DNA from 2 places in the Blautia sp. NSJ-140 genome. Region 2 is predicted to be linked to the other one. Evidence: riboswitches for the same ligand, from Rfam matches in the RefSeq annotation. Region 2 holds a riboswitch; the other holds the start of a gene.

Region 1 (8,311 bases), on a different contig from region 2:
AAGACAGAAGAAAGGGTCTTTTTCCGGTGGGACGCTTGGATAAAGATACAGAAGGCTTTCTTCTGATCACAGATGACGGTCCTCTGGCACACGAGCTTCTTTCTCCGAAAAAGCATGTGGATAAGACCTACTATGCAAAAGTATCCGGGAAAGTGACAGAAGAAGATGTCGTGAAGCTGGCAGAAGGCGTGGATATCGGGGAAAAAGATCTCACACGACCGGCAAGGCTGGAGATCCTTTCTACCTGGGAGTCCGGTACAGAATCTGCAGAAGCCGGTAAGAACTGGGAATCTGAGATCCGACTTACCATCCACGAGGGAAAATTCCATCAGGTAAAACGGATGATGGAGGCACTGGGAAAAAAAGTAACTTATTTGAAAAGACTATCCATGGGGCCGCTGGCGCTTCCTTCAGATCTTCCGACAGGAAAATATCGTTCGCTCACCGAAAAAGAGCTGGAGCTTCTGAAGTCTGCCGGAAACCGCTGAAAAACAGAAAAAAATTGGAAAAATCCCCTTTACATAAGGGGATTTTCTATGCTATAATTCAGAAGTTGCAAAAATAAGCACGCACGGCGATTCTATAAGGATGGTGCCCTACGGTGTGAGGATGGGTCCAGAGAGAAGGCGACCTGTGCGGAAGAATTTAACCAAAAAGGAGAAAAGACATGAGCGTTATTTCAATGAAGCAGCTTTTAGAGGCAGGTGTTCATTTCGGACATCAGACAAGAAGATGGAACCCTAAAATGGCTCCGTACATCTACACAGAGAGAAATGGTATCTATATCATCGATCTTCAGCAGTCTGTAGGAATGGTTGACGATGCTTACAATGCAGTAGCAGATATCGTTGCCAACGGTGGACACATCCTTTTCGTAGGAACTAAGAAACAGGCTCAGGATGCTATCCGTACAGAGGCAGAGCGTTGTGGAGAGTTCTTCGTAAATGAGAGATGGCTTGGTGGTATGCTTACAAACTTCAAGACAATCCAGAGCCGTATCGCAAGACTGAAAGAGATCGAGACAATGGAAGCTGACGGAACATTCGACGTACTTCCTAAGAAAGAAGTTATCGAGCTTCGCAAAGAGCTTGTTAAGCTTCAGAAGAACCTTGGCGGAATCAAAGAGATGAAGAGAATCCCGGATGCTATCTTTATCGTAGATCCTAAGAAAGAGAGAATCTGCGTACAGGAGGCTCATACACTTGGAATCCCGCTTATCGGTATCTGCGATACTAACTGTGATCCGGAAGAGCTTGACTATGTGATCCCGGGAAATGACGATGCTATCCGTGCAGTAAAACTCATCGTTTCCAAGATGGCTGACGCTGTTATCGAGGCTAAGCAGGGAACTGCTGAGGCAGATGGCGAGATCGAGGCTGAGTCTGAGGAGTTTGCAGCTACAGAGGAATAATTCGTATAAACAGAATATTTCAGGAGGAAACGAACAATGGCTATTACAGCAGCACAGGTAAAAGAGTTAAGAGAGATGACCGGCGCCGGAATGATGGATTGTAAGAAAGCTCTTACAGCTACAGAAGGCGATATGGATAAAGCAGTTGAGTTCCTGCGTGAGAAGGGTCTTGCTACAGCACAGAAGAAAGCAAGCCGTATCGCAGCAGAGGGTCTTTGCAAAACTCTGGTAACAGAGGATGGAAAGAAAGCAGTCGTTGTTGAGGTTAATGCTGAGACAGACTTCGTTGCAAAGAATGAGAAATTCCAGAGCTATGTTGCAGATGTTGCAGCACAGGCACTTAACACAACAGCAGCTGATATCGATGCTTTCCTTGCTGAGGCATGGGCACTTGATACAACTAAGACTGTAAAAGAGGCTCTTGCAGCTCAGATCGCAGTAATCGGCGAGAACATGAACATCCGTAGATTTGCTCAGGTTGAGGAGCAGAACGGATTCATCGCTTCCTACACTCATATGGGTGGAAAGATCGGCGTTCTTGTAGACGTTGAGACAGATGTTGTTAACGATGCTGTTAAAGAGATGGCTAAGAACGTAGCTATGCAGATCGCAGCTCTGAAACCGCAGTACACAAGCGACAAGGAAGTAAGCGCTGAGTACATTGAGCATGAGAAAGAGATCCTTATGGCTCAGATCCAGAATGATCCGAAGGAGTCCCAGAAACCGGCTAAGGTTATCGAGGGAATGATCACAGGACGTATCAAGAAAGAGCTTAAAGAGATCTGCCTTCTTGACCAGACATACGTAAAAGCAGAGGACGGAAAACAGTCCGTTGCTAAATACGTAGAGCAGGTAGCAAAAGAGAACGGCGCTAAGATCCAGATCAAAGGCTTCGTTCGCTACGAGACAGGCGATGGTCTTGAGAAGAAAGAAGAGAACTTCGCTGAGGAAGTTGCAAAACAGATGGGCAAATAATCTGTTATCTGCATATCTTTAATAAGATCCATAAAACCCTTGAAAATCAGTATTTTCAAGGGTTTTTTTATATTATTCACTTCATATACTGCATTATAAAATATGGATAGATTATAGCAACAAGAAGTTGCTTTTCAGAACATGGATCTATCTTTATGATATGATAATGGAGGTGACGGCTATGTAAACCAAGTAAAATAAAAATTCCGCTTTACAAATTACAGATAAAGTATTAAAATAAACAAGAAGATATCTTCAGGGCAGGGTGAGATTCCCTACCGGCGGTAAAGCCCGCGAGCCGAGAGGTATGATCCGGTGAGATTCCGGGGCCGACAGTACAGTCTGGATGGAAGAAGATGATAGTACAGTTGATTTTTTGTATGAATGAATGTAGTATCAGAGCTCTGAGATGGTGATCCATTTCAGAGCTTTTTATATAGAAAATCAGACATTCATTTATCGATCAGATGTAACCGATCAATTCCACCCTGCAGATATTTCTGCAGGCTTTTTTTGTATCTGGTACATCGTTTTCGAAATAAATATACCACTTACTTGTCTGTGAATACGATTGCACAGGTCTAAAAGTTTCGGCGTACCAGAGCGTGTTTGAAAAATCATTCCTGCAATCTGCACGCCCCACTTTGCGGTATATTTTGCCCGAATTCAGTTGCCGTAGCCCGCTACGGCGCCCTCATCCGGACAAAATCTCCCACAAATTGTGACGCACATCTTGCAGAAAGCCTTTTTCAAACACGCTCTAGACAAAGAACAGGAATAAGAAAGAAGGAATAAAAATGACGGATCAGGAATATATGCTTCGGGCGATCCAGCTGGCAAAAAAAGGAGAAGGCTGGACGAATCCCAATCCGATGGTAGGGGCAGTGATCGTAAAAGACGGAAGGATCATCGGGGAAGGCTATCATAAAAAGTATGGAGAACTTCATGCGGAACGTAATGCAATTGCTTCTCTCACAGAATCAGCAGAAGGTGCGGTGATTTATGTTACGCTGGAGCCTTGCTGTCATCATGGAAAAACACCTCCATGTACGGAAGCGATCATTGAACAGAAGATCAGAAAAGTGGTGATCGGTTCCCGGGATCCGAATCCGAAAGTGGCAGGAAAAGGCGTGCAGATGTTAAGGGAAGCCGGTGTAACAGTAGTTGAAGATTTTATGAGAGAAGAATGTGATCAGCTGAATCCAGTGTTTTTCCATTATATTACTACGAAGACTCCTTATGTGGTGATGAAGTATGCCATGACACTGGATGGGAAGATCGCAACGAAGACAGGAGCATCAAAATGGATTACCGGAGAAGCGGCAAGAAAAGAAGTACAGCATATGCGGCATCAGTACATGGGGATCATGGCAGGTATTGGAACTGTGCTTGCAGATGATCCGATGTTAAACGTCCGGGTAGAAGGCTGGAAAAGTCCTGTCAGGATTGTGTGCGACAGTAAGCTCAGAATCCCGCCGGACAGTCAGATCGTAAAAAGTGCGGAAAAGTACCGGACGATCGTGGCTTATGCAGATCAGAAAAATACAGAAGAAAAAATAAAAATATTACATACCATGGGAGTTGAGACCATTTACTGTCCCGATGAAAAGAATCAGATAGACCTTAAGAAGCTGATGGCAGATCTTGGAAACAGAGGTATTGACAGCATCCTCCTGGAGGGAGGCGGTACGTTAAATGACAGTGCCCTGCGAGCCGGAATTGTAAAGGAAGTACAGGCTTTTGTGGCACCAAAGCTGTTTGGCGGGGTGGCCGGGAAGACACCGGTAGAAGGTATCGGAGTTGAATTCCCGTCTGATGCAGTGGAACTGAAATATACAGATATCTGCCAGATCGGTGAGGATATTCGGATAAGATGTCAGGTGTGTGAGAAAAAACAGGAGGAATCATGTTTACAGGAATCGTAGAGGAGAAAGGAAAAGTCCGTTATATACAGCTGACAGGAGAATCAGGAATCCTGGCAGTGAAAGCCAGGAAGGTCCTGGAAGGGACAAGGATCGGTGACAGCATTGCCGTAAATGGTGTGTGTCTGACAGTCACGTCGATCCAGCCGGATGGATTTACTGCCGATGTGATGGCAGAGACGATCAGAAGAAGCAGTCTTGGCAGCTGTAAAGCCGGAAGCCAGGTAAACCTGGAACGTGCAATGGCTGCAGATGGCAGGTTCGGGGGACACATAGTAAGCGGCCATATTGATGGGACTGGCGTGATACGTTCCATGCTCCGGGAAGAAAATGCCATCTGGGTATCAATTGGGACGTCGCCGCAGATCTTGCATCTGATCGTGGAAAAAGGATCTGTCTGTATTGATGGGATCAGCCTGACAGTTGCAAGGGTTGATGAAGCTGGTTTTCAGGTGTCGGTCATTCCACATACAGGAGAAGAAACCACCCTTTTGGAAAAGATGCCGGGGGATCTGGTTAATCTGGAAAATGATGTGATCGGAAAATATGTAGAAAAACTGCTTGGCATCAGAAAAAATGAAGAAGAGAAAAAAGAATCCGGAATTACGATGAAGTTTCTTGAAGAATTCGGGTTTTAGAACAGGAGGATATACACTATGTCACAAAATTATCAGTACAACACAATTGAAGAGGCACTTAGGGATCTTAAGGAAGGAAAAATAGTTCTGGTCACAGATGATCCGGACAGAGAAAATGAGGGAGACCTGATATGTGCGGCAGAGTTTGCAACCCGGGAAAATATTAATTTCATGGCGACTTATGCAAAGGGGCTTATCTGTACACCGATGAGTGCGGAAATTGCGGCGAGATTGAACTTTCCGCCGATGGTTGCTGAGAACACGGACAATCACAGTACAGCATTTACCGTGGCAGTGGATCACGCAGATACAACCACCGGTATCTCTGCGGCAGAGCGCTCCTATACCATTATGAAGTGCGTGGATGATCAGTCAAAACCGGAGGATTTCAGAAGACCGGGACATGTATTTCCACTTATTTCCAGAAAAGGCGGGGTTCTGGTACGGAATGGCCATACGGAGGCAACAACAGATCTTATGAGACTTGCCGGACTGAAGGAATGCGGCGTGTGCTGTGAAGTTATGAAAGAAGATGGAACTATGATGCGTACATCACAGCTATGGGAAATGGCAAAAGAGCATAACCTTACATTTATTACGATCCGTGATCTGCAGGATTATATAAGAATACATGAAAAGCATGTAAAGGAGGAAGCAGCTGCAAACCTCCCAACGCAGTACGGTGATTTTAAAATGTATGGTTATATCAATGACATTACAGGAGAGCATCATCTGGCACTGGTAAAAGGTGATCTGGGAGATGGTGAAGATGTGCTTTGCCGGGTACATTCGGAGTGCCTGACAGGAGATGCATTCGGATCACTCAGATGTGACTGCGGCCTGCAGCTGCAGACAGCGATGCGCCAGGTAGAGGCGGAAGGCAGAGGGATCATTCTGTATATGAGACAGGAAGGCAGAGGAATCGGGCTGATCAATAAGATCAAAGCCTATGCGCTTCAGGAACAGGGATACGATACCGTGGAGGCTAATGTGAAGTTAGGGTTTGCACCGGATCTCAGAGAGTACTGGGTTGGGGCACAGATACTGTCAGACCTTGGTGTGAAATCATTAAGATTACTGACAAATAATCCGGATAAAGTTTATGGACTTGGTGAATTTGGTCTGAAGATCAATGAGAGAGTACCTCTGGAGATTCCGGTACAAAAGTATGACCGGAAGTATATGAAAACGAAGCAGGAAAAGATGGGTCATATTTTTAAAGAAATAAATTTATAAAAAAACAGCAAATATCAGGAGGAAGAAAAAATGAGACAGATCAATTTAGTAGAAGGAAAAGTAGTAGCACCGGAGGGAATGAAGGTTGGTATCGTGGCAGCGAGATTTAATGAGATCATTGTGAATAAATTATTGGGAGGGGCAGTCGACGGACTGGTAAGACATGGAGTAGAAGAGGAGAATATTACTGCAGCATGGGTGCCGGGAGCATTTGAGATCCCGCTTACAGCACAGAAAATGGCACAGTCAGGAAAATATGATGCAGTTATCTGCGTGGGAGCTGTCATCCGTGGAGATACTTCACATTATGATCTGGTGTGCAATGAATCTGCCAAGGGGATCGCACAGGTTGAACTTGCAACAGGGATCCCGGTCTTATTCGGAGTGATCACGACTGAGAATATCGAGCAGGCTATTGCGCGTGCAGGAAGCAAAGCAGGAAATAAAGGCTATGACTGTGCATTATCTGCGATCGAAATGGTCAATCTGATGAAGCAGCTCTAAAAGACAGGAAAATAAATGATGACAAAAACGATCATATTCGACTATGATGGAACGATCCATCATACCCTTGGAATCTATGAACCGGCATTTCGTGAAACCTATCAGTGGCTGACAGAACAGAAGGCTGCAGAAGAACGGGAGATAGGCTCGGCGGAAATTGCCGGCTGGCTGGGATTTAACAGTAAGGAGATGTGGAATACATTTTTGCCGGAGCTGGATCAGAGCTATAAAGAGCAGGCAAGCAGGATGGTAGGAGAACTGATGGTCAGACAGATCAGGAAGCATAAGGCAGTGTGGTATCCGGGAGCAGAGGAGATGCTTACAGCTTTGAAGAACCGGGGATATCATCTTGTGATCTTAAGTAACTGTAAGGCTTCATATCGTGAGGCGCACTGGAAGGAATTTGGGATGGAACGATGGTTCGATCATTTTTATGACTGTGAATCATATGGATTCCGTCCAAAGACAGAAATTGTGCAGGAAATTATCCGGGAATATACAGGCCCTTATCTGGTGGTCGGAGACAGGAGGCAGGATCTGGAATGTGCCAGAGCCTGCAAAAGCCCATTTATAGGATGTCTGTATGGATATGGTGAGAAAGGGGAGCTGAACGGAGCAGATCATCTTGCAGAGCATATAGAGGAAATACCACAGTTGGTGATACGAGGATGAGTTCAGCTTTATCTGAAAACAGAAGCTGTACACTGACAGAAGGCATAGGACTGACGGGAACGGCATAAATATTATAAAAATCCGAAGGATCCTGAAATATGATTTCCCTCAGTCTATGTATGATCGTAAAAAATGAAGAAGCAGTTCTTGAGAGGATTTTAAAGCCGGTTTCTCAGGTGATGGATGCGATTCTGATCGCAGATACCGGTTCTTCAGACAGAACAAAAGAGATCGCGGAGCAGTATACGTCGCAGGTGTTTGATTTTCCCTGGTGTGACGATTTTTCTGCTCCGCGTAATTTCCTTCTGGAAAAAGTCAGCACCGATTATTGGATGTGGCTGGATGCGGATGATGTCCTGGATGAAGAAAATCTGGAAAGACTGAGGAGTCTTAAAGAAACCCTGGATCCTGGAACAGATGTTGTAATGATGGAATATGCGGCAGGCTTTGACCAGAGTGGGAGAACAACATTTTCTTATTTTCGGGAGCGGATAATGAAAACATCCAGAAATTTCAGATGGAATGGGGCAGTTCATGAAACCGTGATTCCGGAGGGAAATATCATCTATTCAGATGTGGTGATCCAGCATCGGAAATGTGGAAAAAGTGATCCGGACCGTAATCTTCGTATTTATGAAAAAATGCTGGCAGGAGGAGAAACGCTGGAACCCAGACATCAGCTTTATTATGGGAGAGAACTGTATTATCATCAGCGGTATCCGGAGACAGAGGCTGTGCTGGTGGAGTTCCTGAAAAATCCGTCCGGATGGCTGGAAAATAAGATCGATGCCTGTTTTGTACTTGGACAGTGCTACCGGAAAATGGGAGAGAAAAAGTCCGCACTGGAAGCTTTTCTGTACAGTCTGACTATGGATGTGCCGAGGGCGGAAATCTGCTGTGAGGTCGGAAAGATTTTTTTGGAAAGAGAGCTGCCCAGACAGGCTGCCTACTGG
Region 2 (8,311 bases):
TATTGAAGTTCAGTATGCTACGGATGAACTGAAGGATATATTTGAGATTCCGGATTCCGATATTAAAGTTGTGGCGTTTCTTCCGGGAGGAGAAGTATTGTATCAGTCTGAGGGACTGACTGGCGATCTGGTAAGCTACATGAAGAAGCATCCGGAAGTAACAAAAATGGATTCCATTACCGTTTCTTCAGACACGAGCATGTGGGCATCGGCATCAGAAGTGTCCGATAATTACGGGATCCGGGTGGTTGCACTGGAGAAAAAGACGGAGATCGTTGCGGGCATGAAGGAAGCGGTGATGATCGCACTGGGAATGGCTGTCGGCTGTTTTGTGATCTCTATGGGAGTGGTGATCTTTATTGCAAGCAGGCTTTCCAAGCCACTTACTGCACTGAAGGATCAGATGGAAAATACCGGGCTCGAGAATCTGGATGCAGAGCTTGCAGTTCCGGATACAGATGATGAAGTGCAGGCAGTAGGAATCGCATACCAGAACCTGATGCGTCGACTGAACGAATCCATTGTAAAGGAAAAACGAATGTCTCTTCTGCAGCTTCAGGCTCAGTTTGATACCCTTCAGGCTCAGGTTAATCCGCATTTTCTCTATAATGTACTGAATGTGATATCGAGCAGAGGCATTATGGACGGTGATGAGGAAATCTGTGAGATATGCGGCTGTCTGGCAGCCATGCTCCGATATTCCACAAACACAAAGGAGAGATACGCAACGGTAGAAAAAGAGCTGGAGTATCTTGAACGTTATATTTTTCTGCTGAAATCCAGGTATGAGCATCGCCTGGAAGTGGAAGTAGACTGTGAGGAATCCGTAAAACATGAACAGCTTCCCAAGATTGTGCTGCAGCAGCTGGTGGAGAACAGCATACAGCATGGATATAATAACAGCAAAAATATCATGAAAATTTATGTACGTGGCTGGCGGGATGAAACCGGCTGGTACTTTGAAGTACGGGATAACGGACAGGGTGCCACAGATGAAGTATGTGAAGAGTTAAAACAAAAAATGAAAAAAATCCGGAAAAAGATCATGTCCAGAGGAAGCAGCATAGAGATGGAAATCGGAGGTATGGGACTGGCGAATACCTATGCCAGAATGTTCCTTCTGTACAATGGAAGAGCAGTATTCCGGATACGAAACCTTGAAGAAGGATTAAGCGTCATCATAGGAGTATCGGAAAAGGAGGTCGAAGCCGATGTATCAGGTGATGGTTGTTGATGATGAGCCGATGGCCGCCAGTCTGATCGTCAACATTATAAAACAGAAATACAACAAGTTCGAGATTATGGGAACTGCCTATAACGGTGAAGAAGCACTGGAGCTGATACAGGAAAAAGGAGAACCGGATATTTTGATCACAGATATCCAGATGCCGGTAATGAACGGATTGAAGCTTGTGGAAGAAACAAAAAAGCAATATCCCAATGTGATCAGTGTGATCGTCAGTGGATATCAGGAATTTGAGTATGCAAAACAGGCAATTGCTTTTGGGGTGTGTGATTATATCCTGAAACCGATCGTGCCCTCGGAATTTTCCAAACTGATCACCAGGATAGAAGAAAAGCTGAAACAAAAATATTATAAAGAACGAAATACACTGATACACAAGATGGTAAATGAAATTCCTGTGGATGAAAAAACACTTCGGAGATATTTTCAGTCAGAATGTTATTACGGGGCCATTGTAAGACTGAACGGACTTCCCAGTCGTTACGGGGAACGGGGGAAAAAGGAAGTCTTTTCAGACATCAATGAGATGATGATCGCATATGGACGTGACACTCAGGAGACACTGTATCTCTGTCCGGGAGAACTGGTCAATGATGAGGATTATGAACAGATGATCAGGAGACGTATTGGAAAAGAACAGCCGGAAGCTGCATATGTGACGTCTGTGATCCGGCGGAGATCAGTTCCGGCAGCACAGATCGGAGAAATGATGCGAGAGCTTTACCGGAAGCTGGATTCTTCTATTATCCTTGGAAAAAATCAGACATTGCTCCTGGAGGAAACCGCATCGCAGGTTCAAGCTGGAAGACCGGGAAAGGATTACGAATATCTGGAAGAGTTGGAATATCTGGCTGGCAAACAGAAGTACGACCGGCTTCAGAAGGAAGTAGAAGCACTGATCAGCAGGTGGGTGCAGGAAGAACATCCTCAGCTGTGGATCGAAGGACGTGTGCGGCAGATAGGCTATCTGCTTCAGCGTTATGATGCAGGAAACCGGGATTACCGGGAGTCAGAATTTCTTATGGATGATATTTTTTCCACTGCAGAAAATGTGGAACAGCTTTGCAACGGGATTTCCGATATCTTTTTTAAGGATATAAAGGAAGATCTGGCATCCACACAGAAAACAGATACCGAAGAATATTTTGAGAGTGTGAAAGAATACATCCGAAAACACATGGCGGAACAGCTGTCTCTGCACAGTGTGAGCAAAGCAGTGGGAGTTTCCCAGACATATTTAAGCAGACTTTTCAGAAGGTATGAGGATGCATCTTTTAATACTTATCTGACAGCACTTCGCATGGAGAAGGCAAAGCTTCTTCTTCAGCGTGAAGAGAAGATGTATGTGAAAGATGTTGCGGAAAAGGTAGGATACAAAGATCAGTTTTATTTCAGTCGTATTTTTTATTCCTATACAGGAGTGAGACCATCAGAATATGTTGAGAAAGAAAATCATGGGATGATATAACAAAAATAATATTAATCTAAAATGGAGGGTTAAGGTATGCTGTATCATAATGGGGAAAAGCTTACAAAAGAGAAATTTCAGGATCCGGGAAGCGAGTACAGAGCGGCTCCGTTCTGGGCATGGAACTGTAAGATGACAGAAGCGGAGATCGACAATACTCTGGATGCTCTGAAGGAAATGGGAATGGGCGGCGGACATATCCACTGCCGCACAGGAATGGATAATCCTTACATGGGCGAAGAGTTTCTGGATCTGGTAAAATATTCCTGGAAAAAAAGCCTGGAAAAAAATATGCTGACCTGGCTGTATGATGAAGACCGCTGGCCATCCGGAGCAGGCGGCGGACTGGTAACAAGAGACCACAAATACAGGATCCGTTTTCTGCTTTTTACTCCGGAGTGCCAGGATGGAAAAGAGATTGAAAACAGCGAACTTCGTTCTTCCGGACAGGCGATCCGAAGCAATGAGCGTACATTCCTTGGAAGATATCAGGTACGGCTGGAGGATGGTTATCTTACAGAGTATGAAAAGATCGATGAGGATGCACCGCTGAAGGAGGGATTTCAGGAATGGTTTGCCTATCTTGAGGTGTCCGGTGATAATCCATGGTTTAACAATGAGGCGTATCTGAACACACTGGATAAAGAGGCAGTGGAGCGTTTTATCCAGGTAACCCACGAGAAGTATTATGAAAATCTGGGAGAGGAGTTTGGGAAAACCATTCCTGCCATCTTTACAGATGAGCCGCAGTTTTCCCATAAACAGTGCCTGGATTTTGCAGATGAGCGGATGGATGTGACCATTCCATATACCGATGATCTGGAAGAAACTTTCCGTGATGCATATGGACATAGCCTTCTTAAGCATCTTCCGGAACTGTTCTGGGAACTTCCGGGAGATGCAGTTTCCAGAATCCGTTATGAGTATCATGACCACATTGCGGAGCGTTTTGCAGAGGCTTTTGCGGATACTGTGGGAGGCTGGTGTAAGGAACATGGCATTGCCCTGACCGGACATATGATGGAGGAGCCGACTCTGGAAACACAGACAGCGGCCCTGGGAGAAGCCATGCGTTCCTATCGTTCCTTTGAGATCCCGGGAATTGATATGCTCTGTGACAGAAGAGAATTTTCTACTGCAAAGCAGGCAGAAAGTGCTGTGCACCAGTTTGGAAGAGAGGGAATGACAAGTGAACTTTATGGTGTTACAAACTGGGATTTTGATTTCCGGGGCCATAAGCTTCAGGGAGACTGGCAGGCAGCTCTTGGAGTAACGGTCCGTGTGCCGCATCTGACCTGGACCTCCATGGCAGGTGAGGCAAAACGTGATTACCCGGCTTCTATCAGCTACCAGTCGCCGTGGTATAAAGAATATCCCCTTGTGGAAAATTATTTTGCAAGAGTCAATACAGCCCTCACAAGAGGTGTGCCACATGTGAAGCTGGCAGTGATCCATCCGGTAGAGTCTTACTGGCTTTTCTGGGGACCGAAGGAGCAGACAGCACCAATCCGTGAGGAGATGGATGAAAACTTTATCCATATGATCGAATGGCTGCTTTATGGTACCGTTGATTTTGATTTTATTTCAGAGTCTCTGCTTCCGGATCTGAATCAGGGACAGGAAGAGGAAAAACTTCTGAAGGTGGGAGTAATGAAATATGATACAGTTCTCGTACCGAACTGCCTGACACTTCGAAGCTCTACCTTGGAGATTCTTGAGAAATTTAAGGAAAGAGGCGGCCGGGTGATCTTTGCAGGACAGCTTCCGAAATATGCGGATGCCAGTCCGTCAGACAGAGGTGCGAAGCTGGCAGAGAAGTGTGAGATTGTGTCATTCAGTAAGTACCGTCTGCTGGAGGCTGTGAAAGAGGCAAGAGATATCGAGGTACTTGAGGATGACGGTAAACCAGCTACAAACCTGATCTACCAGATGAGAGAAGAGGGAGAAAACCGCTGGCTGTTCCTGTGTCATGTAAACCGTACAGATAAGGTCTCCGATGCCTGTATCGTGATCAATGAACTGCAGGAGCGTAAGAAAAATCAGGATCTTCCAAGAGAAGAAAAACTCCGCATCCGTATCCGTGGATCCTGGAAGATGACGGTATATGATGCCATGACAGGTGAAATTTATCCGGTGAAAGCAGAGTACCATAAAGGGGACACTGTTCTGGAACGAAGCATGTTTGATCACGACAGTCTTCTTCTCTGGCTGGAGCCGGCTGGCACAGCATCCATGGTATCAGAAGAATTGCTTTCTGAAACAGATAATGCTGAGAATACTGAGAATGATTCTGCGAGTGAGGAGAAGAAATGTAGCTTCCAGCTGGATATTTCCGATCAGGTGGAGATTGTTCGCAGTGAGCCGAATGTAAGTATTCTGGATCTGGCTGAATATGCGTTTGACGGTGGGGAGTGGCAGCCGGAGGAAGAGATTCTCCGCATTGACAATCTGTTCCGTGAGAAACTGGGATATCCGCTCCGCATGGAGGCTTTTGCACAGCCGTGGACCAATGACAGAGAGGAAGGCTTTGAACATACTTTGTCCCTGCGATTCCATATTCATACAGAGGTTCTGTTGGAAGGGATTTTCCTTGCCATGGAAAATGACGGGAAAACCAGAATATTCCTGGATGAGAAAGCAGTGGAAAACCGTGCAGAGGGATGGTATACAGATCACTGTATCCGCAAAGTGCCGCTTCCGAAGATGGAATCCGGAGAGCATGAACTGGTTGTGGAGATCCCTTACAATTCCAAAGTGAATATCGAAGCAATGTTCCTGCTGGGAGAGTTTTCCGTGAAAGTTGTGGGAAGAGATCAGGTGCTGGATGCGGTGAGCCACAAGGCAGCCTTCAGTGATCTTACCGTTCAGGGTTATCCGTTCTATGGTGGAAATGTGACATATAAAATTCCATTTATCAGCAAAGGCGGAGAAGTAAATGTACGGGCAAATCTGTTCCGCGCACCGGTTATGAAGGCTTCTGTGGATGGAAAAGAAGCGGGGTATATTGCATTTTCTCCTTATGAGGTATCTCTTGGTGAACTGCCGTCAGGAGAGCATCTCCTGGAGTTGACTGTATTTGGAAACAGGGTGAATACATTTGGAATCTTACACAACTGTGACCAGAAAGAAGACTGGTATGGACCAAATGCATGGAGGACAACCGGTGACCTCTGGTCCTATGAGTATCAGATAAAACCGTCAGGTCTTCTGAAAGCGCCGGTTTTTGTAGAGAAAAATTAAGGCTTGTAATTATAAAAAGAGCGCGTTATAATGAACCCATAAAAAAGAAAATTTCTTCGGGGCAGGGTGTGATTCCCTACCGGCGGTATAGTCCGCGACCCGCTTTGGCGGCTGATCTGGTGAGATTCCGGAACCGACAGTAAAGTCTGGATGAGAGAAGAACGCGCAGTATTTGAAGAACGTGCTCAGTGCCCCGGGAAGAAGCTCCCGGGGCTTTTTATGTGAAGAAATTTTTTTCGCATAAAGATTTCTTGTAGAAATTTTCTTTGAATATTTCTGAAGAAGGAGAGAGAGTTATGAGTGAACAGATATTACAGAGAGGAAATGCCGTGGAAAGAAGCAGAACAAGAACCATCGCGCAGGTAGCCATGCTTGGTGCTGTGGCAGGAGTATTGATGAATCTTGAGTTTCCGATTCCTTTTCTTGCACCGTCTTTTTATCAGCTTGATTTTTCCGAGGTACCGGTTATGGTAGGAACCTTCGCTATGGGACCAGTGGCAGGTATCCTGATCGAGCTTGTGAAGATCCTTGTACATCTTGTGACTAAGGGAACCATGACTGCCGGTGTTGGTGATGTTGCCAACTTCCTGTTTGGATGTGCCTATGTGGTACCGGCCGGCCTGATCTATCGTTTCCGTCATAAAAAGAGCAGAGTACATGCAGTTGCAGGTATGGCAGCAGGAACAGTTCTGACAGCGATCCTTGCATGCTTTGTCAATGCCTTTGTGCTGCTTCCGGCTTACGGTAAGGCTTTTGGAATGCCGATCGAGACTTTTATCCAGATGGGAAGCGCAGTACACAGTTCCGTAAACGGACTGCTTACCTTTGCACTGCTGATCATTGCACCGTTTAATATCTTTAAGTATGCACTGACATCTCTGATCGTGTTTGTAATTTATAAGAAGATCCGTGTTGTACTGAAGGGTGACTGATCATAAGCAGTTGCCGGAGGATGAAGAAAAGATCAGAAATTGGTGGTTTCAGATAAATATCTGAGAATGTGAGAAATGCCATGTAATATATTGCCGATGGGCAGTAAATTACATGGCATTTTTTATGTCAGGCGTTTTGTTCAGCAGCTTTCATGACTCCGAGCTCACGTCTGGCAAAAACAACGGCCAGTACAAATGCAGAGGTATCTGCAATTGGTCCTGCGTACATGACGCCATCGATTCCGAAGCAAATCGGGAAAATGACGATCAGTGGCAGCAGGAAGAGCACCTGTCTTGTAAGGGACATGATCACACCAAGTCTGGCTTTTCCAATGGAGGTAAAAAAGCCGGCGGACATAGGCTGGATTCCGTTGGCAAAGGTCATCAGCATGAAGATGCGGAGATATTTTTCTGCAAAATGAAAGTACAGGTCGCTGCCGTTTCCGAAGATGCCTACGATCTGATGTGGGAAGAACTGGAAGCAGATAAAAAATATGGTTGCGATCACAGTACATAAGGTTACGGAATAGCGGTATGTCTGGCGCACGCGGCTGTATTTTTCGGCACCGTAATTAAAGCCCCAGATGGGCTGGGAGCCCTGGGAGATTCCGATGCAGATGGCCATAAATACCTGGTTGACTTTGGAAATGATTCCTGCACAGGCGATCGGAATATCACTCCCGTAGGCTGAGAGTGCTCCGTAATGGCGAAGTGTATTGTTCATGACGATCTGCACTGCAGCAATGGCAACCTGATTGATACAGGATGCCATTCCCAGAGAAAAAATGGCAGACAGATTGCGTGCCTTAGGAATCAGCATGGAGCGGTCTAGGTACATTTTCCGAAGTCTGGAAAAATAAAAAATGATCAGAAGTCCGGATACGACCTGACCGATCACGGTTGCCCAGGCAGCACCTTTGATGCCCCAGCCGAATCCAAAGATGAAAAGTGGGTCCAGGATGGTGTTGATGACAGCACCAGCCAGGATACAGGTCATGGAATAGGTGGGACTCCTGTCTGCACGGACCAGGTGATTGCCGCCTGTGCTTAAAACGTAAAAAGGAAGTCCAATGGCGGTGATCCCCATGTAATCAATGGCATAGGGCATGACGTCCGGTGTTCCGCCGAAAAAATGAAGCAGTGGCTTCAGGAACAGAAGGACGATGACAGAGAGTATCGTACCGGAGATTATCAGCGAGGAAAGTCCGGTTCCTGCGATGGAGCTGGCTTTTTTTTCGTTTCCTGCGCCCATTTCCAGGTTGTAATTGGAGGCACTGCCGATTCCCAGGAGCAGTGCAGCAGCAGTAGAGATAATGGTTACGGGAAATGCGATATTTGTGGCGGCGTTTCCAAGCATTCCTACGCCCTGGCCGATAAAGATCTGGTCAACGATATTGTACAGAGCGCTGACCAGCATGCTGATGA

What was found. A riboswitch is a leader RNA that binds a small molecule or an ion and turns the genes downstream of it on or off. The one in region 2 is predicted to bind FMN.
Region 1: linked by a shared signal. The riboswitch ahead of MUB50_RS17220 (DUF6783 domain-containing protein) and the one ahead of MUB50_RS01715 (ECF transporter S component) in region 2 are both predicted to bind FMN.

Annotation. Positions count from the first base shown of each region.
Region 1 is NZ_JALIFS010000009.1:98,614-106,924, reverse strand. It holds gene MUB50_RS11580 (pseudouridine synthase) at 1-488, shown strand, start outside; gene rpsB (30S ribosomal protein S2) at 668-1,411, shown strand; gene tsf (translation elongation factor Ts) at 1,448-2,386, shown strand; FMN riboswitch at 2,634-2,748, shown strand; partial or broken gene MUB50_RS17225 (DUF6783 domain-containing protein) at 2,864-3,106, opposite strand; partial or broken gene MUB50_RS17220 (DUF6783 domain-containing protein) at 3,056-3,181, shown strand; gene ribD (bifunctional diaminohydroxyphosphoribosylaminopyrimidine deaminase/5-amino-6-(5-phosphoribosylamino)uracil reductase RibD) at 3,184-4,311, shown strand; gene ribE (riboflavin synthase) at 4,293-4,946, shown strand; gene MUB50_RS11555 (bifunctional 3,4-dihydroxy-2-butanone-4-phosphate synthase/GTP cyclohydrolase II) at 4,965-6,182, shown strand; gene ribH (6,7-dimethyl-8-ribityllumazine synthase) at 6,213-6,686, shown strand; gene MUB50_RS11545 (HAD family hydrolase) at 6,702-7,358, shown strand; gene MUB50_RS11540 (tetratricopeptide repeat-containing glycosyltransferase family 2 protein) at 7,457-8,311, shown strand, end outside.
Region 2 is NZ_JALIFS010000001.1:373,986-382,296, reverse strand. It holds gene MUB50_RS01730 (sensor histidine kinase) at 1-1,234, shown strand, start outside; gene MUB50_RS01725 (response regulator transcription factor) at 1,212-2,714, shown strand; gene MUB50_RS01720 (glycosyl hydrolase) at 2,751-5,954, shown strand; FMN riboswitch at 6,003-6,120, shown strand; gene MUB50_RS01715 (ECF transporter S component) at 6,251-6,886, shown strand; gene MUB50_RS01710 (MATE family efflux transporter) at 7,014-8,311, opposite strand, start outside.